Regions from separate parts of the Effusibacillus pohliae DSM 22757 genome, predicted to be linked through region 2. Evidence: riboswitches for the same ligand, from Rfam matches in the RefSeq annotation. Region 2 holds a riboswitch; each other region holds the start of a gene.
What was found. Region 2 has a riboswitch for cyclic di-AMP ahead of C230_RS21250 (3D domain-containing protein). Riboswitches for the same ligand answer to the same signal wherever they lie in the genome.
Positions count from the first base shown of each region.

Region 1: it holds a riboswitch for cyclic di-AMP, as region 2 does, so the genes downstream of both, C230_RS0111765 (APC family permease) here and C230_RS21250 (3D domain-containing protein) in region 2, are expected to answer to the same signal.
Region 3: it holds a riboswitch for cyclic di-AMP, as region 2 does, so the genes downstream of both, C230_RS0116580 (C40 family peptidase) here and C230_RS21250 (3D domain-containing protein) in region 2, are expected to answer to the same signal.
Region 4: it holds a riboswitch for cyclic di-AMP, as region 2 does, so the genes downstream of both, C230_RS0118240 (LysM peptidoglycan-binding domain-containing protein) here and C230_RS21250 (3D domain-containing protein) in region 2, are expected to answer to the same signal.

Region 1 covers NZ_AQXL01000125.1:33,514-39,433, reverse strand. Annotated here, with positions in the region: gene C230_RS0111790 (hypothetical protein) at 1-155, opposite strand, end outside; gene C230_RS0111780 (hypothetical protein) at 253-711, opposite strand; gene rodA (rod shape-determining protein RodA) at 737-1,897, opposite strand; gene C230_RS0111770 (hypothetical protein) at 2,015-2,446, opposite strand; cyclic di-AMP (ydaO/yuaA leader) riboswitch at 2,661-2,802, shown strand; gene C230_RS0111765 (APC family permease) at 2,896-4,800, shown strand; gene C230_RS21420 (hypothetical protein) at 4,920-5,531, opposite strand; gene C230_RS20260 (LCP family protein) at 5,598-5,920, opposite strand, start outside.
Region 2 covers NZ_AQXL01000108.1:14,272-20,191, reverse strand. Annotated here, with positions in the region: gene C230_RS0105750 (C40 family peptidase) at 240-905, shown strand; gene C230_RS0105745 (aminotransferase class I/II-fold pyridoxal phosphate-dependent enzyme) at 1,075-2,541, shown strand; cyclic di-AMP (ydaO/yuaA leader) riboswitch at 2,780-2,907, shown strand; gene C230_RS21250 (3D domain-containing protein) at 2,911-3,645, shown strand; gene C230_RS0105735 (glycosyltransferase family 4 protein) at 3,779-5,047, shown strand; gene C230_RS0105730 (hypothetical protein) at 5,044-5,920, shown strand, end outside.
Region 3 covers NZ_AQXL01000133.1:129,975-135,894, reverse strand. Annotated here, with positions in the region: gene C230_RS0116595 (response regulator) at 1-388, opposite strand, end outside; gene C230_RS0116590 (sensor histidine kinase) at 385-1,842, opposite strand; gene C230_RS20830 (sugar-binding protein) at 1,823-2,692, opposite strand; gene C230_RS0116580 (C40 family peptidase) at 3,146-3,685, opposite strand; cyclic di-AMP (ydaO/yuaA leader) riboswitch at 3,689-3,816, opposite strand; gene C230_RS0116575 (YheC/YheD family protein) at 4,018-4,797, opposite strand; gene C230_RS22715 (hypothetical protein) at 4,965-5,105, opposite strand; gene C230_RS21540 (gamma-glutamylcyclotransferase family protein) at 5,206-5,694, opposite strand; gene C230_RS0116560 (fatty acid--CoA ligase) at 5,803-5,920, opposite strand, start outside.
Region 4 covers NZ_AQXL01000135.1:87,372-93,291, reverse strand. Annotated here, with positions in the region: gene ltaE (low-specificity L-threonine aldolase) at 1-546, opposite strand, end outside; gene C230_RS23060 (hypothetical protein) at 794-970, opposite strand; gene C230_RS0118240 (LysM peptidoglycan-binding domain-containing protein) at 1,094-1,909, opposite strand; cyclic di-AMP (ydaO/yuaA leader) riboswitch at 1,914-2,072, opposite strand; gene C230_RS0118235 (polysaccharide deacetylase family protein) at 2,390-3,232, opposite strand; gene mnmA (tRNA 2-thiouridine(34) synthase MnmA) at 3,360-4,493, opposite strand; gene C230_RS0118225 (cation:dicarboxylate symporter family transporter) at 4,898-5,920, shown strand, end outside.

The DNA of each region.
Region 1 (5,920 bases), on a different contig from region 2:
AGTTCCATCGTCAAGCCGTGCGGATCAAACCGATGACAGTCCGCCAGATAAACGGCCACCGCACCGATCAGATCCTGTTCCGTCAGCGGGTAGCGAAACAACCCGTTGCGGGCGGTGGCCACCGCGAAAAATCCTGTTTTCTCTTCATACAGCATACAGCGGCTCCGCCTCCACCTGTTGCGGCGGCTGTCCGTACCTGGCCGCAACAAACACGCAAACAGAGTCCTGCTCGTCAAACCAGATCCTCATCGGTTACCTCCCCATAAACCGGCGAACCAACTTATAAATCAAATAAGCGAGCACAGCGTCAAACAACAATCCCCAAATCGAAAACCCGTGCCCGAAACCTCCAAAGGGATGCAGCATGTGCCCCAGCAGCGACCCGAGCACCGCGCCGGTTGCCAGCCCGCCGAAGAAATGGCCCAATCCGCCAAAAACAGACGATTTCGTCTGGGTCGACGGCTGCAAAACGGGTGTTGGATACGACGGCCTTTGTGTGACATTGGCCGAAGGGCTTTTCGGACCCGAACTGTAGGTTTGCGAACTGGAACTGGTACCGTAACTGCCGACGAAATGGGAACCCGACACGGGCGTTTGCGAGGAACGAACAGTGCCGCTGAAAGTTCCCTTGCTGCTCGAGGCTGCGAGGGCAGATCCGGCGGTTCCGAACATCAACGCCAGCGTCATCAGCAGAGTCAGCCATTTTTTCATCGATTATCCCCTCCCATCGCTGGTCCTAAAAAGCCAATTTTCTGCGCCGCAGCGCAATCGACAGAACGATACCCACTACCGAAAAATTGGTCAGCAGCGAGCTTCCTCCGTACGAAACAAACGGCAGTGTAATCCCGGCGACCGGCATGATCGTCAGATTCATCCCGATGTTTTCAAAGATTTGAAACGCAAACATGCCGAATGCCCCAGCGATAAAATAGACCGAAAAATCATCGGGCGCTGTAGACGCGACAAGAATCATTCGATAGAGAAACACGAAAAATAACAGAATCAAACAACTGGATCCGACAAACCCGAATTGTTCCGCAATCGCCGAGAAAATAAAGTCGGTCCACTGCTCCGGCACCCAAGCGCCTTCCGTCTGTGACCCGTGCAACAGTCCTTTTCCGAACAACTGGCCGGCTCCGACAGCGATTTTCGCTTGCATCACCTGGTACCCGATCCCCGTCGGATCCGCTTCCGGATCGAGGAACGTGACGATTCGTTCCTTCTGATGCTCTGCCAGCGGAAGATTGTGAATCAGCTTTAACGTCTGATCGGGAAACACGGCTGTACCGAGAATAACCGCTGTGCCCAACAGCCCGCCGGCAATCGCCAACAGGATCAGTTGCCGCCTGCTGACAAACAGAACGGTCATGCTGAACAAGATTCCGATCAGCACGAGCGCCTGCCCCAGCGCAGGCTGTTTTACTATCAAAACAAGCGGTACTCCCGCAATCAGCAAGACGGTTCCGAACTGTTTCCAGCCAAAAGCGGTTTGCTGCTGTCTGATTTTCGCCATATAATCGGCGATCGTCAGTATCACAAAGATTTTCGCAAACTCGGACGGCTGAAACTGAAAACCGGGCAGCAAAATCCAGCTGTGGGCGCCTTTGACAGCGGGAAACGCGAATACGATAACCAGCAAAAACAGACTGATCCCATATCCGATCCAGGCCACGCGGTTTCGAAACATCTCATAATCGAGTATCGCAAAAAACAGCGTGCCGATATAGGAAACGATCTGCCAGGCGACTTCTTTGACGTACCAATCTTCCATTCCGGGACGGTGGACCGTGGTCGAATAGACGGCGACCGTGCTGATCGCCGAAATCGCGAGCAACACGAGCAGCATCAGAAAATCGAAGTCTTTGATATGCCGTTTCAGCCACTCTCTGCTTACCATTTCAATGCCACCTGTCCTTCAAGTTCCGCATCTACATAATATATCAAACAAATACGGAATAATTGTGGAAAACGCAAAAACAATCGTCTGTACCGGCCGACAGCCGCTCATGGGCAATCATTCGTAACGGACTCCCTGATAAATCACAAATCCAACCGGATGATGTGTGAAATGCAACACCGGATCACCGGGATTGCCAACCGATGGATAGGCATGATTTTTGTCAATGTATTCTCCTTGCAACTCAATCACCTGACCTGCCTGAAGATCTGGAATTGGCCCATTCAACCCCCATGAATCTCCATAACGGATTGAACAAAAAATTTCGTCCTTAACGATTGACGGATCCCCGCCCCGAACGTCAAACACCGCTGTCTGATGAATTAGCAGGTGGTGATGGGCAACCCCTTGCACCCGCACATCTTCTTCGACTGTCTTAATAACTGATTTGATATGAACAATGGGACCGTGGAGGGCTAGGGGGTGTTGATGGTGGCCCAGCCGCTGGTTTGTGATGGTGTGGCCAAAGATCGGATGATGATCAGACATACGGTTCCTCCTATTCATCCATTCTATTTCTAAATATACCACTCTCTCCCCATTTTCCGCACTGACTCGGCACTTGAAACTAAAGAAAATGGATGCTTGGCAACGAAAACACATTATTTTTCGTTAGATTCGGAACAAATCGAACCAAAAATGCCGCTCCCCCCATCGACCGGCCATTGTGCATTTTTAACACTGTTTTATAATAATGCTCATTAACCGGATAATGCCGAATCTGTTTCGACAGAGCGGAGGACCCAATTCTTTTGGGGTGAATCCAATGATCATCATTGGTAAGGTGACAACTCTTCTGCCACCTGAACCCGTCAGCTAACTCCGTAGGCGAAAGCAGAGGAGGCTACAACGGCCTTTCCGGCCGTTTGTTGCATTTTCCAGGCAAATGATTGGCAAACTACTTGGTACCCGTAACATTGGGAAAGGAGAACGTTTAGATGTTCAATCCTCATTGGACTCACCCCCTGCTTGTCCTGAGTGCTGTTTTGGCCATCATTTTTGCGCTTGCCAACTTCAACAGCCTGAAACGGATCTTCATCGGCCGGCCCATGCGCACAAGTGAACTGCATGCCAAACATAACAAACTGTATTGGTTTGTGGCTTTGCTTGTACTGGCCGCCGACCTCTATTCATCCGTCGCATATGGGCCGGAAGCCGGAATGACAGAAGTGGCCATGTTAGGCCCCGCCGCCAAGTGGCTGATTCTGCCTATCACCTTCGCCACCGTGGTACTCCTGATCATACTGATTGTATCCTACATTATGGGTGTCCTGGCGTACCCAAACGGTGGCGGCGCCTATATGATCGCCAGAGACAACTTTAAAACGTCTTGGATTCCCTTGGTTGCATCAGGTTCACTGCTAGTCGATTACATCCTGACCGTAGCGGTTTCCGTATCTGCCGGAGTACAGGCCATTGCGTCCGCTTATCCGGTGGTTGCTCCCCACGCCACCACCCTGTCGGTGATCTGTGTGCTGATCATTCTTTTGGTGAATTTGCGCGGGGTCTCAGAGTCAGCCAGCATATTTGCCTGGCCCACTCTATTGTTTATGATCAGCATGGTTTTCCTGATCCTGACGGGATTCACCGATCAGCTGCAGAAAGGATTTGTGCAACCCTCGACGCCGTCGGTTGGTACTATACCAAAAGGACTCACCACACTTCTTTTATTAAAAGCGTTTAGCGCAGCCTGCTCGTCCTTGACAGGAATTGAGACGATTTCCAACTCGGTTCCCGTTTTTCGAGAACCGGCGGCAAAAAATGCGGTAAAAGCTTACGTGGCGCTGGGACTCATTACCGGCGGAACTCTGTTGGGATTTGCCTACCAGTTGTATGTCAAGGGAATTTCGGTGGATCCTCAAAATACGATGCTGTCCCAATTGGCAGGCGTTTATTTTGGCCACGGTCCCATCTATCAAATCATCATCTGGTTGACATTTATTGTTTTGATTTTGGCAGCCAACTCCACATTTACGGGATTTCCACAACTGGCAGCCCTTGTTGCCAGTGACGGTTTTTTGCCCAGATCGCTGACGATCCGTGGGGATCGCCTGGGTTACTCAAACGGAATGATCATTCTGGCGGCTCTGGCTTCTCTTTTGATATTGGCGTTTCAAGCGGAAACAAACTTGCTGATTCCGCTTTATTCGATTGGCGTATTCGTTTCGTTCACGATCGCCCAAATCGGACTTGTACGCCGCTGGCTAAGAATCAAAGGGCCGTATTGGAAGCTGAAAATGTCGGTAAATGCGGTTGGCGCGGTAACCACGGCACTCGTTTCGATCGTGGTCGCTACCACAAAGTTCACGGATGGCGCCTGGATTGTGATCGTGGTCCTGCCTGCGATCGTTCTCGGATGTCTCGCCATTCGTCGGCACTATGAGCAAGTGGCCGATGAATTGAGAATCGATTATAAGACGATGAAACCGAGATCCCACCACGTTGTGACGATCGTGCTGGTGTCAGGCGTCCACCGAGTCGTGCTGAACACCATATCATTCGCCAAAAGTTTACACACAGACGTGATCGCCTTATATGTGGGGTTTAACGATGAAGATATTGATAAAATGGAGAAAAAATGGGAGGAATGGGGAGCTCCATGTCGCCTGGTGACGCTGAAAAGTGAATACCGGTCACTTCTGAACCCAATCACACGCTTTATTCAACGTGTAGAAACACATGAGGGACGGCCGGATCATGTTCATATCCTGATCCCGCAGTTTATCCCGAGAAAATGGTGGCACTTTATATTGCACAACCAAAGCGCATTGCTGCTTCGGGCATGGTTATTGAGACACAAAGACGTAATTATCACAACCGTCCCATACCATTTGCAAAGGTGAACCCAATTGCGCGGTTCAAACTGCTCCCCGCATCGTCCTCTCTGATGCAACGGCTGGACCCCTTGCTGGCCCAGCCGTTCTATTTGAATCCTGAAAGAAATTCTTGAAAGAACAACCACTCACTCCTGCGCCATGATTTCGATGTCTCGCATTAGGTTCTCTTTGCTATGAGTGCCCTCTTCTACATCGGTGGCATTTCCTGCAAAATGGCCATTAATGACTCTCCGAACCCAATTATTCCGATCTACTTCGACGATAATCGGGTCGGTTGTGAGTATCTTATCTGAATGATTTACCCCTTTCAGAAAGAAACGAGAAGCAATTGTATACGGATTTTCTTTCGGGGAAAGGAACCACCACCCACTAAGATCCGCTTTGAAACCATACTCGCTTACTAAAGCGGGAGTTATATCTTCATTTAGCGGAACAGGAATCAATAAGGCAGCGTTTCCAAAAAGCTCTTTTTCCTTGAGTTTTTCCTGCAAATTGATCATATCTTCAATCGATGAGGGGTCGGATTTAAAGAAATACACCACCCGTACCTTACCGGATAGCTTGAAAAAATCGGTGGATTGGCCATCTTTGTTGACCACTGTAAAATGCGGAGCCACATAATTGACCGGCGGACGAGACCCCGCCCACCAAGCCCAATACCAAATACCGGCAACAACGGCTGTACCTAAGAGGCATGCGATGGCAGTCAGCCAATGCCGCTTGATGAGTGTAAACATATCATTTACACCTTCTCTCGAAAATAGTAATGAAGTTCAGTATCTATAATCACGATCCATTTCCCATCATTTGCTAGAAGATCCATTTTTGTATCTGTTCCAATAACGCTCTTCCTCCGACGTAGAAAACACTTGATCGTTCATCCCAATCGCTTGATGGACATATTGCCGCGTCGGAAGAACGTGCGGAATCAAAACATCTCCCCCATCCGGCAAATATCGTTCTACCAAATCCTCCATCCGTGGCACCTGTCCCGTCTCAATGTCAGATCCATCCGCGCTATAAAGGAGTTTTCCGATCTTCAGCATATCACTGGCAGTCATGTTCGTTTCCACATAGGGAGCCATTTCATCCAATAGTTCGGGCAATTTCAGGAATGTGACAGACG
Region 2 (5,920 bases):
CGGGTGTATAAAACTTCCACGAGGTGGAGGTTTTTTTTCATAGGCAACTGCGTAAAGAGAGAGTTCGTTTACTTCCTTTATTGTCGCAACCGCTGTTTGACGGCGCAGTGGTTGCTGAAAGGGGTTCTAGGTTTTAGAATATTTCCAATATTTTCAGCTATTCTTTGAATCTTCTCCCTATTACAATAAAAACCGAGACAGGTTGCCACATCAAGGGAAACAGGGAGGAGAAGCCAAAGATGAACAAGCACGCGAAGTTGTGGAGGACGATTACAGTGGCTGCTGCCATTTTCGTTGCGGTCCAGTTGCCGGGCCGGGCGGAGGCCGCATTTGGCGATACGATCCTGAAATTCGGGATGTCCGGCAACGACGTGCAGACACTGCAGACGGAACTGAAAGAACTCGGGTATTTCACAGCGACCGCTACTGGATACTATGGTCCGCTGACGAAGGATGCGGTGATCCGCTTCCAGCAGGCCAGCGGCTTGGACGTAGACGGGATCGTCGGGCCGCAAACGTTCCGAGCGCTGGAAAAGCGGCTGCTGCAGGCGCGGATTGCGGGAACGGCCCAACGGTACATAGGAGTTCCGTACGTTTGGGGTGGACAGTCCCCGACTGGATTTGATTGCTCCGGATTTACCGGTTACGTATTTGCCCGAAACGGATTGACGCTGCCCCGCGTGTCGGAAGAGCAGTTCAATGCAGGCGTGCCGGTACCGAAGAGCCAGCTGGAAGCAGGCGATCTGGTGTTTTTCAGCACGTACAAACCGGGTCCGTCCCATGTCGGGATTTACCTGGGAGACGGAACGTTCATCCATGCCAGTTCGTCAAAAGGAGTGACGATTTCCTCCCTGTCCAACCCCTATTGGACAGCGCATTATATAGGCGCCAGAAGTTATTTTTAATGCAGATGCAAACCGCTGCCGGCGGTTTGTATTTTTTTACTTTCGCGATGGACCAGCTTTTGCTATACTAACTGCTGTATGTTTTCAGGTGCAACTGCCGACTGTGGCATTCCCCTGCGCCAATCGCTTGGCGGATGCCAAGTTTTTTGAGAAAGGTTGGGAAGTTGAATTGAACGCAAATGAACAAGAGCGCACGCCTCTGTTCACCACGCTTGTCGAACACGCGCAGAAGAATCCGATCCAGTTTCACATTCCGGGCCATAAAAAAGGGGCCGGGATGGCGAAGGAGTTCCGCGATTTTATCGGAGAGAACGCGCTGTCGATCGATTTAATCAATATTGCGCCGTTGGATGACCTGCACAATCCGAAAGGGATGATCCGGGAAGCGCAGGAACTGGCGGCCAAAGCGTTTGGCGCTGACTATACGTTTTTCTCGGTGCAGGGTACATCGGGCGCGATCATGACAATGGTGATGTCGGTGGTGGGACCGGGGGACAAGCTGCTGGTGCCGCGCAATGTCCACAAGTCCGTATCGGCTGCGATCATTTTGGCGGGAGCGGAACCGGTGTTTATGCATCCGGAACTGGACCAAAATCTCGGAATCGCGCACGGAGTGTCGTATGACACGGTTCGCCGCACGCTCGACCAGCATCCGGACGCGAAAGGGGTGCTGCTGATCAATCCCACCTACTTTGGGGTTGCCTGCGACCTCAAGTCGATCGTCGACCTGGCGCATGAACGAGGCGTACCGGTGATTGTGGATGAGGCGCATGGCGTACACATCCATTTTCACGAAAAATTGCCCTTGTCTGCCATGCAAGCGGGCGCGGACATGGCTGCCACTTCGGTGCACAAGCTGGGTGGCTCGATGACGCAAAGTTCTGTGCTCAACGTGAAAGAAGGTTTGGTCAATCCCGATCACGTGCATGCGATCATGTCGATGCTGACCACCACTTCGACGTCGTATTTGCTGCTGGCGTCGCTTGACGTGGCCCGCAAACATCTGGCGATTCACGGGCGGGAACTGATCGACCAGGCGATCGAACTGGCCGAATACGCCCGCGCCGAAATTAACAGGATCGAGGGGCTGTATTGCTTCGGCCGGGAAATTTTGCATAACTCTTCCGTGTACGATATGGATCCGCTAAAGCTCACCATTTCCGTCAAGAAACTGGGGCTGACCGGGTACGATGTGGAACAGATGCTGCGGGAAGAGTTCAATATCGAAGTGGAGTTGTCCGATTTGTACAATATTCTTTGCGTTGTAACGCTCGGCGACACCAGGGACAATATCGACGCGCTGCTGCATGCGCTGCGGCGCATCGCGGAACGACACATGTACCGGACGGGCAAACAGGTGATCCAGGTGCACCTTCCTGAAATGCCAAAATTGGCCATGTCGCCGCGGCAGGCGTTCTATTCGCTGACGGAAGTGGTGCGTCTCGACGAGGCGGTCGGCCGCACGTTTGCAGAACTGGTGATGGCGTATCCGCCTGGCATTCCGATTTTGCTCCCGGGGGAAATCGTCACTCGGGAAAACGTCAACTACATTCGCGAACTGATGAAAGCGGGGCTGCCGGTGCAAGGACCGGACGATCCGGACATTGAATATGTGAAGGTCGTGAAACAAACCTGATCCGGTTCCTGACCACTGTTGGGGGCACACCCTGACGGTGTTTTTTTTGATCAAGGATGATCAACTCGGCGTTTGCCGAATTTCCAGCAACTCACTAATGACCGGTCCGCACAAGCCGGGTATAATGGACGGGTCTTACAAATAAGCCGAATCGCGGCCGGCACAGAGGTGGATGTCCGTTTCAGTTCGGAACATGGGCGCCCAGGATGGGGCTTCCAGTTTCCGGATGAACGCGTCAGCACCTGTCCCGCCGCGTACGGAGGAACCGATTTTCTGGGGTGAATGACGGCATGCGACAAGCCTGCCGTCCGGGATCCTTCTCCCGAACCCGTCAGCTAACTTCGGAGGCTTGGAAGGAGAGTGCATACGATGATGTTGACCTTGAAAAAGGCATCCGCCTGTGCAGCGATCGTTTCGGCTCTGATTGGCGGAGGGTGGATGGCCAAGGAGGCAGTGCACGGCAAAGCGGATTCTGGCAAGTCAACTGTCGAGGCACAGCAATCCCAGCCGCAGCCGCCTGCGACCTTGCAGTCCGCAGAGGAAAGCAAACAAAATGAGCCGGAGACCGCTGCGCAGTCAGCGGTGCTGGCTAGCCGCAGCGGCGCACCTGCTGCCCGGGCATATGCAAACGGTGCATCAGCCACCGGAGGAAATGGGAGCGCTTCGGCTGCTGCGCAAGGTGGCAGCGGGATGGCTGCAAACACCGTTCGCGAGGGCGATACCGGCAATCCGGCCGCTGTGCAGGCGCAACAGTCCCCCGCCATCGGACAGAAACCGGCCGTTACCGCCGGACAAACGCTCACCATGCGAGCGACCGCTTACGGTCCGACCGAAAGCAGCGGGCAATTTGGCGGAAAGACGTATCTGGGAACGCCGGTCCGACAAGGGGTGATCGCGGTCGATCCGAAAGTGATTCCGCTGGGTACCCGCGTTTGGGTCTCAGGATACCATCATCCGAATCTACCGGCCAATGGCTTCATGGCTGTAGCTGAAGACATCGGCGGGGCGATTCGCGGAAACCGGATCGACATCTATATCAACGCGGATGCGCAATCCGTGCGCGACTTCGGCATCCAAACCGTGCAGGTTCGTATCCTCAAATAAACAGAACCTGAACAGGTATCAGCGCCCATGCGGCACACGACGACCCGACCTTCTGTCGGGTTGTTTTTTTATATATGAAACATTTTCCAAGCAAACGGGCACCCTATCCCATAACACGGTGTGAGGTGATATGGTGACGATTCGCGTCATGCATCTGGTTCGACCGGCGGATGGCGGCATACGGGAGCATGTGAAAAGGCTGGCAGGCGGGCTGCCGCCCCGAGAGTTTGCGGCAATCGTGGTCTGCCCGGCCGCGTCCCCGCTGTATCGCGAATTGCCGTCATCAATTGCAAAAATTCCGCTTGCTCTCTGCGACGGCATGCACCCGTGGAGCGATTTGCGCAGCGTGCTGCATCTCCGCCAACTGCTCGACCGGCAGCCGGTTGACATTTTGCATATGCACGGAGCGAAAGCGGCGCTGATCGGGCGGATGGCGGCCGCATTGGCCAAACGACAACCGAGGTTGGTCTGCACATTGCACAATTTTATTGCGCCGGACAACCGGTTGCTGCAAACGTTGTTTTTGAACTTGGAAAATCGGCTGGCTGCCCGCACGGATCGATACATCGCAGTCTCTAACGCGTTGGCCGAACAGGTGCGGCGGCAAATCGGTTCTACTGCCGACAAGGTGGTCGTTGTGTACAATGGCCTGCCTCCAGCAGCCGGCCGATTTTCCCGCAGGCAGGCGCGAACCGTGATGAATGTTCCGCAGGATGCGGTTGTGATTGGCACAATCGCCCGGCTCATCCCGGAAAAAGGGGTGGACGACCTGCTGCTCGCCTTTCGCACGCTGGTCCAGAGCGGACATAACTGCTATCTGGCGGTGATCGGCGACGGTCCGCAAAAACGGGATTTGCAGAAGCTCTCATCCGATCTGCAGGACCGGATCCGCTGGTTGGGAGCGGTGGACGAGGCGTCCCGCCTGCTCCCCGGTTTTGATCTGTATGTGCAGAGTTCCCGCCGCGAAGGGTTTGGATTGGCGGTGTTGGAAGCGATGCGGGAAGGCGTGCCGGTGATCGCGACCGCTGTCGGCGGGCTGCCGGAACTGGTGGGAAGCCTGGGGCAACCAGTGACGGACACCGCAGGTACGCCGATCCGCGTCAACCAAGGTATAGACACAGCATGTTTGGAAAGCGGTGGCAATCCGGCCACTGACATGGCGGGTTGGGAAAACCGCGGCGATGTCTGTACAGAAGCTGCAGGTGCCGGCATGCTTGTGCCAGCCGACGATCCCCGGCGGCTGGCCGGCTGCATGCAGCAGGTGCTCGCGAACGAACAGTTGCGACGCGCGCTGGCAATCGCCGGCAGGCGGCGGGCAGAGGAACGATTTTCACTGGAGCGGATGATTCGCCATACGATTCGGGTCTACCGGGAAGTTTTGGAGCGGAGGGAATTCGCATGAGGCTGTGCGGAATGCGGATAACGGTTTGTGTGTGGCTGGCGCTGCTGGTTTGCCTGCAAGCGGTCCCGGCTTCTGCTTTGCAGGAACGGGAAAATCAGGCAACGATCATGCTGGTGCCGGGTCTTGCCTGGGAATTGATAAATCCCAAGTCGACTCCCAACCTGTTCCGAATGGCAGAGTCGGGTGCGGCCGCCAATGTGGTACTGCCGTTGCGCGGAGGTGACGAGGCAGGCTACCTTGCGATCGGGTCCGGCAGCCTGAATCCGGCCAACGCGGGAGCGCTACAGGAAACGATCGTCCGAGCAGGCGGGCGCGTGGCCACCATCGGGCAGCTTGCGGACGGTGAGAAAGCGGCCGGTTACGATCAATTGTACCAACAGTACAAAAATTTGCGGGAAACTGCCAATTTGCTGATCATACAGCCGGACGACCTGCTGTCGATCGTCGCCGCCCGCAGCCGGATGCAGCCCTCCGAGTTCCGGCAAAAGTATCAGGAGCGTCTGGGGGAAGCGGATCGGCTGATCGGCAAGCTGCTGAATGAGACTGACATCCGGCATCTGTTGATCGTGGCAAGTCCCGTCTCATTTGCCGACATCGGCATCGGCCGGAAATCGGCGGGGGTTGTGCTGATGCACGGGGGAGGGGTGGAACCGCGCTGCCTACTCTCATCAAACACCACCCGGCAAGCGGGGGTGGTCAGCATTTTTGACATCGCGCCTACCGTGTTGTCCTTTCTGGGGCTGCCTACTTATCTGAAAGATGGCCCCGGACAGGTGGTCGGTTCGCTTCCGTCACTCTCGCCATCGCCCGCTTATCTGTCCCAACAAATCGAAACTGCAGCGTGGCTCAACCGGTACAGGCCGATTTTTGTAA
Region 3 (5,920 bases), on a different contig from region 2:
GCCGGGCCGCCCGTTCCCGCTCGATATCTTGCATCACCTTGCGGAAGCTGGCCAGAATCAGTTCTTTTTTGCTCGGTTTCAGAATGTAATCTTTTACGCCCAGCTGGATCGCTTCCCGTGCATAATCGAACGTATCGTAAGCGGAAATCATCAGAAACCGGACATGCGGATGCCGCGACTGGATTTCCTGAATCGTCTCCAACCCGTTGATCCCGGGCATCTTAATGTCCATCGTGATGATATCCGGGTGGTGCTGGTCTGCCAGCAGGATCGCCTGCCGGCCATTGGCCGCCTCCGCCACCACCTGCAGCTCCGGCAGGTGTCGGTTCAGCAGCTGCCGCAGCGCCATGCGTTCAATCTGTTCGTCGTCGCAAATCAATACTTTCATACGGATCCCACCTCTTTTCTGGCCATCGGAAATTGCAGACGAATCAGGGTGCCGGCTCCCGCTTGCGAGCGAATGTCCCACCTCACCCGATCCCCGTAAAACAGGGCAAGCCGTTGCCACACATTGTGCAGTCCGAGCCCCGTTGAGTGGCCCTGCCGGACGGCGTGATGTTCGAACGCCAGCAGCTGCGCTCGCAGCTCGTCCGACATACCCTTTCCGTTATCTTCCACCTCGATCACACAGTCGTCCGCATCCGGATAAATCCGGATGCTGATCCTGCCGCCGGACTCCAGGTCATCGACGCCATGAATAAACGCGTTTTCAACCAGGGGCTGCAAGGTCAGGTTGGGAATCGGCAAGTCACGGCAGGCCGGATCGACCGTCACCTGGGTTGCCACCCGGTCGCCAAACCGTTTTTTCTGGATGTAAAAATAGTGTTCGACATGTTCGACTTCCTCCGCGATCGTCACCGGATGATCCAGCTTGCGCAAACTGTAGCGCAGCATCGAGGAGACCGCGTCGATCAGTTCGCTCGTCTCCTCCGCCTCTTCCAGATAGGCGAGTTTGGATATGGTGTTCAGCGTGTTGAACAAAAAATGCGGGTTGATCTGGCTTTGCAAGCTTTTCAGCTCCGCTTCCTGCAGTAGCCGTTCCATTTCCGCCCGCTCCTGGATCGCCTGCACGTGCTGCCGCAAATTGCGCTTCATCACGTTGAACGCATGCGCCAGGACCTGCATTTCGTCTTTCGAGGTCACCTGCACATCCTCGCCGGAAAAATCACCTTGACCGATCAGCCGGGCGGCATGCTCCAACTGACGGATCGGCCGCGTGATGCTCTGTGCGAACAGGAGCATCACCAACGCCATCAGCAAAATCGAGGCGAGCAGCAGACTGACAATCAACCGGCGGTAGTCTTCCTCTTTCGATTTCAATTGTTCGTACAGGATCTGGTAGCCGGTCAACGTGTTGTCGATCAGATCAAGCGTTGTCTCTTTGACAAATCGGGCGATCATTGCCATTTCCTCGTAGTCTGACGTATATCGCTCAATTTCGTTTCGCTTGTAATCCCGCAAGAACAAATCCGCTTGCTCGAGAAAGCTGTTGATTAGATTTTCATAGTTGCGGACGGTCAGAAAGTTGGTCTGATTTTCGAGCGAAGCCAGTTCGGAACGCTTTTGCTGCAACTGCTGATACGCATGCGTGAACTGGGCTTCCGTGTCCGCAGACGGAGCGTTCATATAGTTGGTGACGAGCGTCATCATCTGGTTGGTTTGCCAGGAGATTTCGTTCAAAAGCAACAGCCGGCGGACAATCTGGTCGTACCGGTGAAGCGCCGTTTCCTTGTTCCAAAGAATCAAGACGGATACACCGGCAAACAGCAGGATGACGCTTGCGGAAAACAACAAAAGCTTGATGTGAATGCGGATCGTTCCTTCACTCCTTTGCCCCGACACCGCGACGATTCAATTGGTCGGCTGTCAAAATGTGAATGTCTGTATAATAGGACGGCTGCAACCGCTTTCCCTGAATTGCGTCGATCAATTGCTCCACACTGTGGTAACCCATCTGGTACGGTTCCTGGACGACCGTTGCGGCAATCACTCCTTTTTTCATCCAGTCGATCGTCTCCGGCAATCCGTCAAATGCCAGGATATACAAATCATGTCTGCCCCGGTTGAAGGCAACCTGCGCCATCGCCATCCCGTCAAGAGCGCTCGCCCCGAACAGGGCGTTGATTTCCGGATGATGGTTGAGCAGGGTGGCGGTCTTTTCCATCGCCCGGATCCGACTGATGTTCGATGATTCAATTGCCACGATCTGCATGCCGGGCTCATCACGGATCGCATCCTGAAAACCTTGCAGCCGTTCGATCATATTGGACGCTTCAAAGCTGCCGGTGATAATGCCGATTTTTGCCTGTCCGTGCAGCGCTTCCGCCATATGTTTGCCCGCCTGGTACCCTGCCTGGTAATTGTTTGTTCCTATATAGGTAAGCCGTTTCGAAGTGCGGGCGTCGGTGTCGACGGTGATCACCGGAATCCCGCGCGCGATCGCCTTGTCAATGACCGGCTGAAACTTGGCTTCCTCCAACCCTTGTGTCAAAATGCCATCGACCCGACTGGCGATCGCCATCTCGATCAACTGGATATGCTGTTCCAAGTTGCTTTCCACGGGACCGCGAAATTCGATCGCCACATTGTTGTTGCGGGCTGCATCCTCCGCCCCTTTTAACACCAATTTCCAATACGGGTTGTTGATTTCCTGCGAAATCAGGATGAAGTGATAGCGCGGTTTTTCGTACATTTTGCTTTCTTCGGTGTCTTGCACAGACCAGATTTTGCCGGTATAATACACGGTCTGCAGAAGCGAGAGAAGCAACAATCCGGTGAGTGTCGCAATCAGGACCTTTTGCTTCAGATGCTACCCCTCCTACTTTTTATCGAGCGCTGGCCGACGCTATGCGGCGCATGCACGATCCGGCGGCTTCACGACCGGCACGCAACCAGCTCCCGTTGGATGCAACCAGTCACACCGGGCAGGCTGCCAATTGCAAATTTTCAGATTGGTATAGATATAATTCCGCATGGACCGCCGATCTCCTGCCGCTCTTGCATAGCACGATCCGACGGCTGTGCCGTCGTGACGTGACTTGCACTCAAAGAGTATCAGTGGCGCTATGGCAATGAATTGGCAAGTCGCCCTATATGCCCTCTGGGTGCATAGCAAAACTCCCCGGCCGTCACCGGGGAGTTCCACTTAAAACATCCGTTTCACAACCGTTATGTGCTTGTACCAGTAGGAACCGGGTTTCAGAGGCAGATAGCCGACTTTGCCCAAACCGCCGCCCTCCTGGATCATGCGGCCGTTGCCGATATAGATTCCGACATGGTGGCCCTGGTCAAACACGACCAGATCGCCCGGACGCATCTCCGACTTGGGCACCGGCGTGCCGACCGAACGGTATTGAACCTGCGAAGACCCGCTCATCTTGTATCCCAATGCGTGGTGGTACACATAAGCGGTAAAATTGGAACAATCGAATCCAAACTGGCCCCGGTCTTCATTATGTCCCCAACGGTACGGGGTGCCCAGCTTGCTTTCGGCCACTTTCAGCACCGCATCAAACTTGGTTTGATAATCCGCATCCAGCGGGGCTACCGGTATTACATTCTGGTCGTAACTGACTCCAGGCGGCAGATTCGCCGAACGATACCCTGTTTCCGCAGATACGGGACCGGCCAGCGAGACAGCCACAACCCCGGCCGCCACAAGCGACAACACTTTGCGTTTCAACATGCACACCACTCCCTTTCAAGCCTGCGAGGTTAGCTGACGGGTTCGGAAAAAGGGATTCCCCGACTGCAACAGCAGTTTCACCCCAAAAGTGGATCCCCCGCGCTCGTTTTGAGCTTCGGCTTCTTTTTTCGTGATAAGGGTAACATGGGACGCCTGGGCTTGTCAGCCTGTAATTTCTGGCACGGTTGGCCTGTTGTGGCCAGCGTTTGCAGTCAAAAAATAACCCCTGAATCCGCAAAAGCAACGGAATGCCTTGCTGATTCCAAGGGTTCTCTCTCCAAAAATAAAAGACCGATCAACTCGGTCTTTGCGCTTACCAAGGAAAACGAAATCTATGAGGCGGCTACCCTCCGTCGGCCACGGGCCCAGTGGGCCTTGGCAAACTGCCTGATTTTCCGATAGGTCGATTTGTCCCGCAATTTGGCAAACAGAAAATGGGCGGGACCAGTATTTTCCTCGATCATCCAGACGTTGCCCCGTTTGTCCACCGCCAGGTCGAGTCCGATTTGCCAGTACCGTTTGTAATCGTCGAACCGGCGGCAGGTGTCGTACCCCAACCGAATCATTTGCTGCTTGACCGCCTCGATGGCCTGCGGTCTTAGGCCGAGCGAACGGCGCAAGGCGGTTTCCACTTCCGTCACGTATCCTTTGCCGCGTCCCAGGTTGGTGATAACGCTGCCAGGTCCGGCCACTTTCGCGACCATTCCGACATACTGCCATTTGCCGTCCGGTCCCCGCATCATCATCAGCCGGATGTCAAACGGGCGGCCCGCGACTTCCGCCAGCCGAATCGCTTTTTGCACGATATAGCTGCGGCCGCCGGGCTTGATTTTTCGGTACAAATCATCGATCGACGGGCAGGCGACCGGCGCACCCCGCTCCCGCACGAACGAATAGCCGCTGTCCGTTTTCCAAGCCCGGATCACTCCCCGCCCCTGGCAACCGCCGGTCGGTTTGATATAGACCGCCTTGTAATTCGCCAAATAGGCGGCGAGCGATGAGCGGGTCAACAAGGTCGTCGGCGGCAAAAAGGGGCGGATCGAGCGAACGGAAGAAAAAAATTTCCAGAGTCCCCATTTTCCCATTTCCGGTCGTCTGTCCGGTTTGTTCAAATTGGATCACCCCTCACACCAAGCCGATTTCGCGCAAAAAATAGCGAACGATGCGCATCTGATAGCGGACGCGATCGGCCAGCAGCAGATTCATCGAAGTTTCCACCGTGACAGCGGGGTATCCCAACAGCCCGGCTGCCAGGGGATGGAGCGGCTTCTCGTTTGCCTTATACGGAAATCCCCGCGATTTCCCGGCCGTGAATGCCGCCGGTGACCAAACAGACCGACCCCCCTTGGCGTCCTTGCACGATGTAATAAGAGGGAGAAAATGGGGTGTCCGCTGCCAAACGCCGCCGTTTTGTGCGCACCTGCGTTCGCCTCCCGAATGCTTTTTCGGATATAGTACGCGGCCCCGGGTTTCGGCGAACCGGGCAGCCAACGGGGAATCGCAAAATATGCCGCTGGAAGTCACCGCCCGGCTTTCCATTTCACCCAATCGCCGCCCGGAATCGGGATTGCATGTCGCTCCAACCAGCCGAGTTTGCCGGAAGGGAACGCGTACACCAGGCTCCTCACCCGGCGCCCGCCGCCGGCTGCCGCCCAAACCGTCACACGTTCATATAAATTCCGCGGATCGCCCGGACCATAGTAGTCTTCCAGCTCATCGAGGATCGGCAGCACCGGCTTCAAATCGGCAAAGCCCAACAGATCGCCTCGAACTCGTGTGACGGCGACCGCCACCCGGACAGTCCGGCCGTTGTCTCCCCCGGCAGGCTGCGGTCCGTCCGCCTCCGCACGGGGCAGGTCGCGAGCCAAAACCAATGCCGGGTACCCCTCCCGTAAATGGTACAATCTGCCCTGCACAAATGCCGGTTTGACGGTGACGACAAATTTCTTCACCAAAGAGTGGTACTTCTGCCCCGACCGCAAAGTGCCATAGACAAATACGTAGTGCATGCTGTGACCTCATCTCCACCCTATCAAATCGCGGTATTCACTGCGAGTCCAACGAGCCGTTCTGCACCCCCTCTGCCCGGGCGGGTTTCAGACTGCGGCAGGGCTTGGCTACTGCACCTGACGCTCCTTTCCTTGCCAATATTGGTCCCGCAGTGTTCGTTTCAGGATCTTTCCTGCGCCCGATTTTGGCAGTGCATCGACAAAATCGACCGACTTCGGCACTTTA
Region 4 (5,920 bases), on a different contig from region 2:
CGCAAGCGCGACCGCCGCGTTAAACACCCGTGCTCCATCCAGATGTACCGGGACCTGTTTGCGTTGTGCCAGTTCGTAGATCGCCTGCAGATTTTCGAGCGGCAGGATGGCTCCACCCGCCCGGTTGTGCGTATTTTCCAGGCAGATCAAGGCGGTGCGGGGAAAATGGATGTTCACCCCGCGGATCGCCCGCTCCACCTCCCGCGGATCCATCACCCCGCGCACGCCCGCGATCGTTCGCGTTTGCACGCCGGCCAGCGCAGACGCGGCAGCCGCTTCATAGAAAAAGATGTGGGAATCGGCCTCGAGAATGATTTCCTCGCCCGCCCGCGCGTGCGACAAAATCGCCACCTGGTTGCCCTGCGTGCCGCTCGTCACAAACAGGGCCGCTTCCTTCCCCAGTTTCTCCGCCGCCAGTTCCTCCAATCGGTTGACGGTCGGATCTTCCCCATATACATCATCACCCAGTTCCGCCTCAGCCATCGCTTTCCGCATCGCCTCCGTCGGCAGGGTGACCGTATCGCTCCGCAAATCGATCCGCTGCATCGTTCTCTCTCCCGTTTGTCTCGATGTAATTTCCGACTGTTTCACTCTGATTTTACTATTGTAATCCAGTGCGCCGCATATCACAAGATCGCCAAAAGGGGATTTACAATAAATGTAAATCAAACAAAAAATCCACCCTGTGCCATTCAGGAGACCCAATGCAAAAAAAACCGAATTCTTTCGTCCGGGTTTCTTTGTTCAAGTTTGATTGAGTTCTTTTCCGACAATCCAAACCTGGATCACCCCGTCATCCGCGCAAATCGTTTTGCCTTTTCAATTCCTGGTGAATCTGCCGCAGCGTGTTTCCGATGTTGCCCAATGCGAGCAAAATAAACCCAAGCATCACAAACGTGACGATTTCTCTCGTAAAACAGGCGACAATCGCCAGCACGATCGCATACAAAACGTAACGCCAGTCATTCATCGAATCCCCTCCCGTATCCTAGAAAATTATTCCATACCGATCGGCAAAACTCCTGCATCTGACCAAAAAAATCGCCGTTCTTCCAAGAGAACGGCGTCAGGGAGGCGAAATATCCGCTTTTTTCTACTTCAATATATAAATCTTTACATTTTGCATGCCAAACTGGCTGGCTTCCTCATCCGATGTCGGCACGAAAATATCGATGTGGTTCCCTTTGATCGCGCCCCCCACATCTCTTGCGTAGGCGATCATGCCGCCGAACGGCAGACCGGAAAACGAGTAACCGGTGATGTACAGCTTGGAACCGAGCGGAATCACCGACGGGTCGACCGCCACGGTACCCACCTGCAGCGGATTGCCGAAGTAGTCGACCGCTCCCCATGATCCATTGCACTGCGCAGATGCGGTATAAGCGGTTGCCACGCCGGAAATCACCCGGCTGTAGGCCAACGTTTGTCCCAAGGCTGTTTTCACTTGCGGCTGTTGCCCCGCAGTCGCGGCTGCAGTCGCTGTTGCATGCTTGGTGGCAGCCGGGGACACAACCGGTTTGCTGGCTACACCCGTTTTTGGCAGGCGCAGCACAACACCGGGGTACAGATTCAACGGATCGACGCCCGGATTCGCCGCCAGCAGATCCTTCAGGGGAAGATGCAGCTTGCGGGAGATTTTCCAGAACGTGTCATCGCCGGTCACTACGTATGTGCCATCGGCGTCCGCCTTTCCATCCGGCACCCGAATGGCTTGTCCGATCTGCAGATTCCGCGGATGCACGCTTGGATTGGCTGCGGTTAGCTCTGCGAGCGACACATGATGCGTTCGGGAGATTTTCCACAGCGTGTCACCCGGCTTCACCTCGTATGTACTCGCCAACGCCGGCGTCGCCAGACTGGCGATGGACAGGCCTGCGGCCATTGCGGCCAGTTTCTTTTTTGCACTCATGTTATCCTCTCCTTTTGTTCGCCTGCGGAGTTAGTTGTCGGGTTCGGATTGAGGATACAACCCTACGCCATCGGCGATTCACCCCAAACGGAACGACCGCGCCGCTCCGTAAAAAATAGGTCCCCCGCACTTCGATGGTTTGAAGTTTCGGCATCAACTACGATAACAAGAAAATCCCTCGCGAAAAAGCGGTAAATTATGGAAGAAAAACGGCCAGCTCGTTAACGTTAAAAAGAGGCGCGCTCGGGGATACTATCACGCGGCCTCTTTCAAATTTTTGTTTCACGTTTGACACCATGAGGTGCATCCCTGTGAATTCCACTGCGGATTCCACTTTGATGCGTCGTCGCTCCACATTTCTAGCAGACAGACTATCTCGTCCCGCTTCCTGCCTTCCGCCATGTCGGGCGGCGTGGCCTGATCCTTTGGACAGCCAGTGCGGTGTGCAGAATTTTACACCCGCCCGCCGGTGTGATCCACTCACGAACGATAAGCCGGGATGCCCAGCAATTCGGGGACAGTGACGAACCGGTAGCCTTCTTCCCGCAGCGTCTCGATCACACGCGGCAGCGCCCGCACCGTATCCTCCAGGCTTTCCCCGCGTCCGCCGGCGCTGTGTTCCAACACGATCGAACCGGGACCGGCATGGGCGAGGATGTTGGCTGTTACTTGCGCCGCAGTCAGCCTTGCCCAGTCGAGACTGTCCACATTCCACAAAATAATTTTGTTGCCCAGGGCGATGATCTCACGAATCACCGGTTCATTGAGAGCGCCGTATGGCGGACGGAATAGATGCGGTCTGACGCCGACCAGCCGGTGAATTTCGTTTGCCGTGCGCTCGACCTGCTCGCCGACTTGCGAAATCGGGATTTTCGTCAGGTTCGGATGATTCCAACTGTGGTTGCCGACCACGTGCCCTTCCCTGTAAATCCGGCGCAATACTTGCGGATGGTCCGCGATGCGCCTGCCGACACACATAAAAGTCGCTTTTACATCATAATGGGCGAGCACGCTCAGAACACGCGGCGTCCACACATCGTCCGGGCCATCGTCAAATGTGAGGGCGATTTCATTGCGACGCGGTCCGTGCAAAATCACATCGTTCGGAAATCGGGACGCCCAGTCTACATGCCGGACGTGCGGGTGCCGCTCCGCCATTCGCTCCGGGCCGTGCTGAAACGGTGCCACCTGGCGTGACAGATACTTCCACTGATCCGGTCGAACCAACAAAGCGGCAGGCGGTGGTGAAAAGCGGTATGGATGGTACCCGGCTGTCACAGGCCAGCCGTAGGGATACAGGTGGCATGGACTTGGAAAAACCATATGGAATCCCCCCAACGTATCATTCGTTGTACTATATGGGGAAACCCTCGGGCAGGTGCGAAAAAAAAACAGCGGGCACCCGTGGACGCCCGTGTTCTTCCATTCACTCCCGTGTTCGCCTTCAACGTCACTTGGCCGACGCCACCGCCTGGTAGGCAGCCGGCAGCTCGCGGTAGACCCGGTCAATAATGCCGCCGCCCAGGCACACTTCGCCTTGGTAGAACACAACCGCTTGCCCTGGAGTGACCGCTTTTTGCGGCTGATCAAAAGTTACGTCGCATGTGCCGTCCGGATGCGGATACACAGTTACTGCCTGATCCGGCTGGCGATAGCGGAACTTGGCCATGCATGAGAACGGCTGCGGCGGCTGTTTGCCGCTAATCCAATTGACATCGATGGCAAACAGCCCTTTCGAATACAGCCGTGGATGATCGGCCCCCCGTTCGACGTACAGAATATTGTTTTTCACATCCTTATCCACCACAAACCACGGCTCCCCGGCACCGCCGAGGCCCAGACCGTGCCGTTGCCCGAGCGTATAGTACATCAACCCTTCATGCCGGCCGACAACTTCGCCCGACGTGGTGCGCATCTCCCCCGGTTGCGCCGGCAGGTAGTGGCGCAAAAACTCCCGGAAGTCCCGCTCGCCGATAAAACAGATCCCAGTGCTGTCTTTCTTCCTGGCGGTCGGCAGATCGGCTTCCAGCGCGATTTGCCGCACTTGCTGTTTGGTGAGGTGGCCGATCGGGAACATCGCCTTCGACAGTTGGTACTGGTTCAAAGCGTTGAGAAAATAGGTCTGATCCTTGTTCGGATCGACCCCGCGCAACAGCCGGTATTCTTCGTCCGCGTGCGCGATGCGGGCATAATGGCCGGTCGCGATATAATCCGCGCCAAGCTCCAACGCCTTCTCCAAAAATTCGCCGAACTTGATCTCACGGTTGCACATCACGTCCGGATTGGGAGTCCGACCTTTGCGGTACTCGTCCAAAAAATATTCGAACACTTTCTCCCGGTATTCTTTTTCGAAATTGACCGTGTAATAAGGAATTCCGATATGCTCACAAACGCGCCGCACATCGTGAAAATCTTCCTCAGCCGTACAATGGCCAAACTCGTCCGTGTCGTCCCAATTTTTCATGAACAAGCCGATTACGTCATACCCCTGCTGTTTCAAGAGCAGGGCGGTAACCGAGGAGTCGACGCCGCCGGACATGCCGCAGACGACTCGTATATCTTCAGGTTTCCGGTTCATTTCCATCACCTTCCATCTATGCAATGCTTCGCCTCTGTTTAGCTTTCGCAATCCGCTGTACCGGCATGCGGCACCCGTTGTTCCCCAAAAAGATACCCCCACGGAGTACCGTGGTGGTATATGTTATCTCACAAGCCTGCTACCCTGTCAAGCCGGTTCCCCTCCTCGCAATTGCTGCCTCCATTATAAGACCCCGTTAAAAATGCGTCATTTGCAGCACTCCTGTAGCCTGCCATACAGCGGAGACTTTTTTGCACCCCAAAAAACGGATATTCTCCGCGAATCGGCAAGCACCGAGCAATTGCTCGGCAGCCAAAACGATTTTTGCTAGAATTTGTGTCTTGTCGTAAAACATCGTTTTGCAGTATCTTGAAAACTGCTGTTATAGGCATTTCAAGAGAGGTGAGAGAATGAAAAAATTTGGTTTGGCTGTACAAATTTTAATCGGACTGATCTTGGGGATTGCCGTTGGCGCCATTTTTTACGGAAACCCGAACGTCGCCAAATACTTGCAGCCGATCGGCGACATCTTCATTCGCCTGATCAAAATGATCGTCGTCCCGATCGTGATCGCCACGCTGACGGTCGGTGTCGCAAACGTCGGCGATGTGAAGAAGCTCGGCAAGTTGGGCGGCAAAACGATCATCTATTTTGAAATCGTTACTACGATCGCAATCGTCGTCGGGCTGTTGGCCGCCAACCTGTTCAAGCCGGGTGTGGGTGTCAACATGCAGCACCTGACGAAATCAGATATCAAATCATATGTGGACACCACCCACCAGGTCGGACACAGCTTTGTTGACACGTTCGTCAACATCGTGCCGAAAAACGTGTTCCAGGCGATCGCGAACGGCGATATGCTGGCGATCATCTTCTTTTCGGTGCTGTTCGGTCTCGGCGTGGCTGCGATCGGCGAGAAAGGCAAGCCGGTGCTTCGCTTCTTTGAAGGCGTCGCCGACACGATGTTCTGGGTGACCAACCAGATTATGAAATTCGCTCCTTTCGGGGTATTTGCCCTGATCGGTGTAACCGTTTCCAAATTTGGCGTCGGTTCCCTTATCCCGCTCGGCAAGCTGGTGTTGACCGTGTACGGGGCAATGGTGTTCTTTGTGTTGGTGGTGCTCGGCATTATCGCAAAAATGGCCGGCACGAGCGTATTCACGCTGATCAAAATCCTGAAAGACGAACTGTTGCTGGCTTATTCGACGGCAAGTTCGGAAACGGTGCTACCTAAGATAATGGAAAAAATGGAAAAGTTTGGTTGTCCGAAAGCGGTCACTTCATTCGTGATCCCGACCGGCTATTCGTTCAATCTTGACGGTTCCACCCTGTATCAGGCGCTGGCTGCGATTTTTATCGCGCAAATGTACGGGATCGATATGCCGCTGAGCGCCCAAATCACTCTCATGCTCGTGCTGATGGTGACCTCCAAG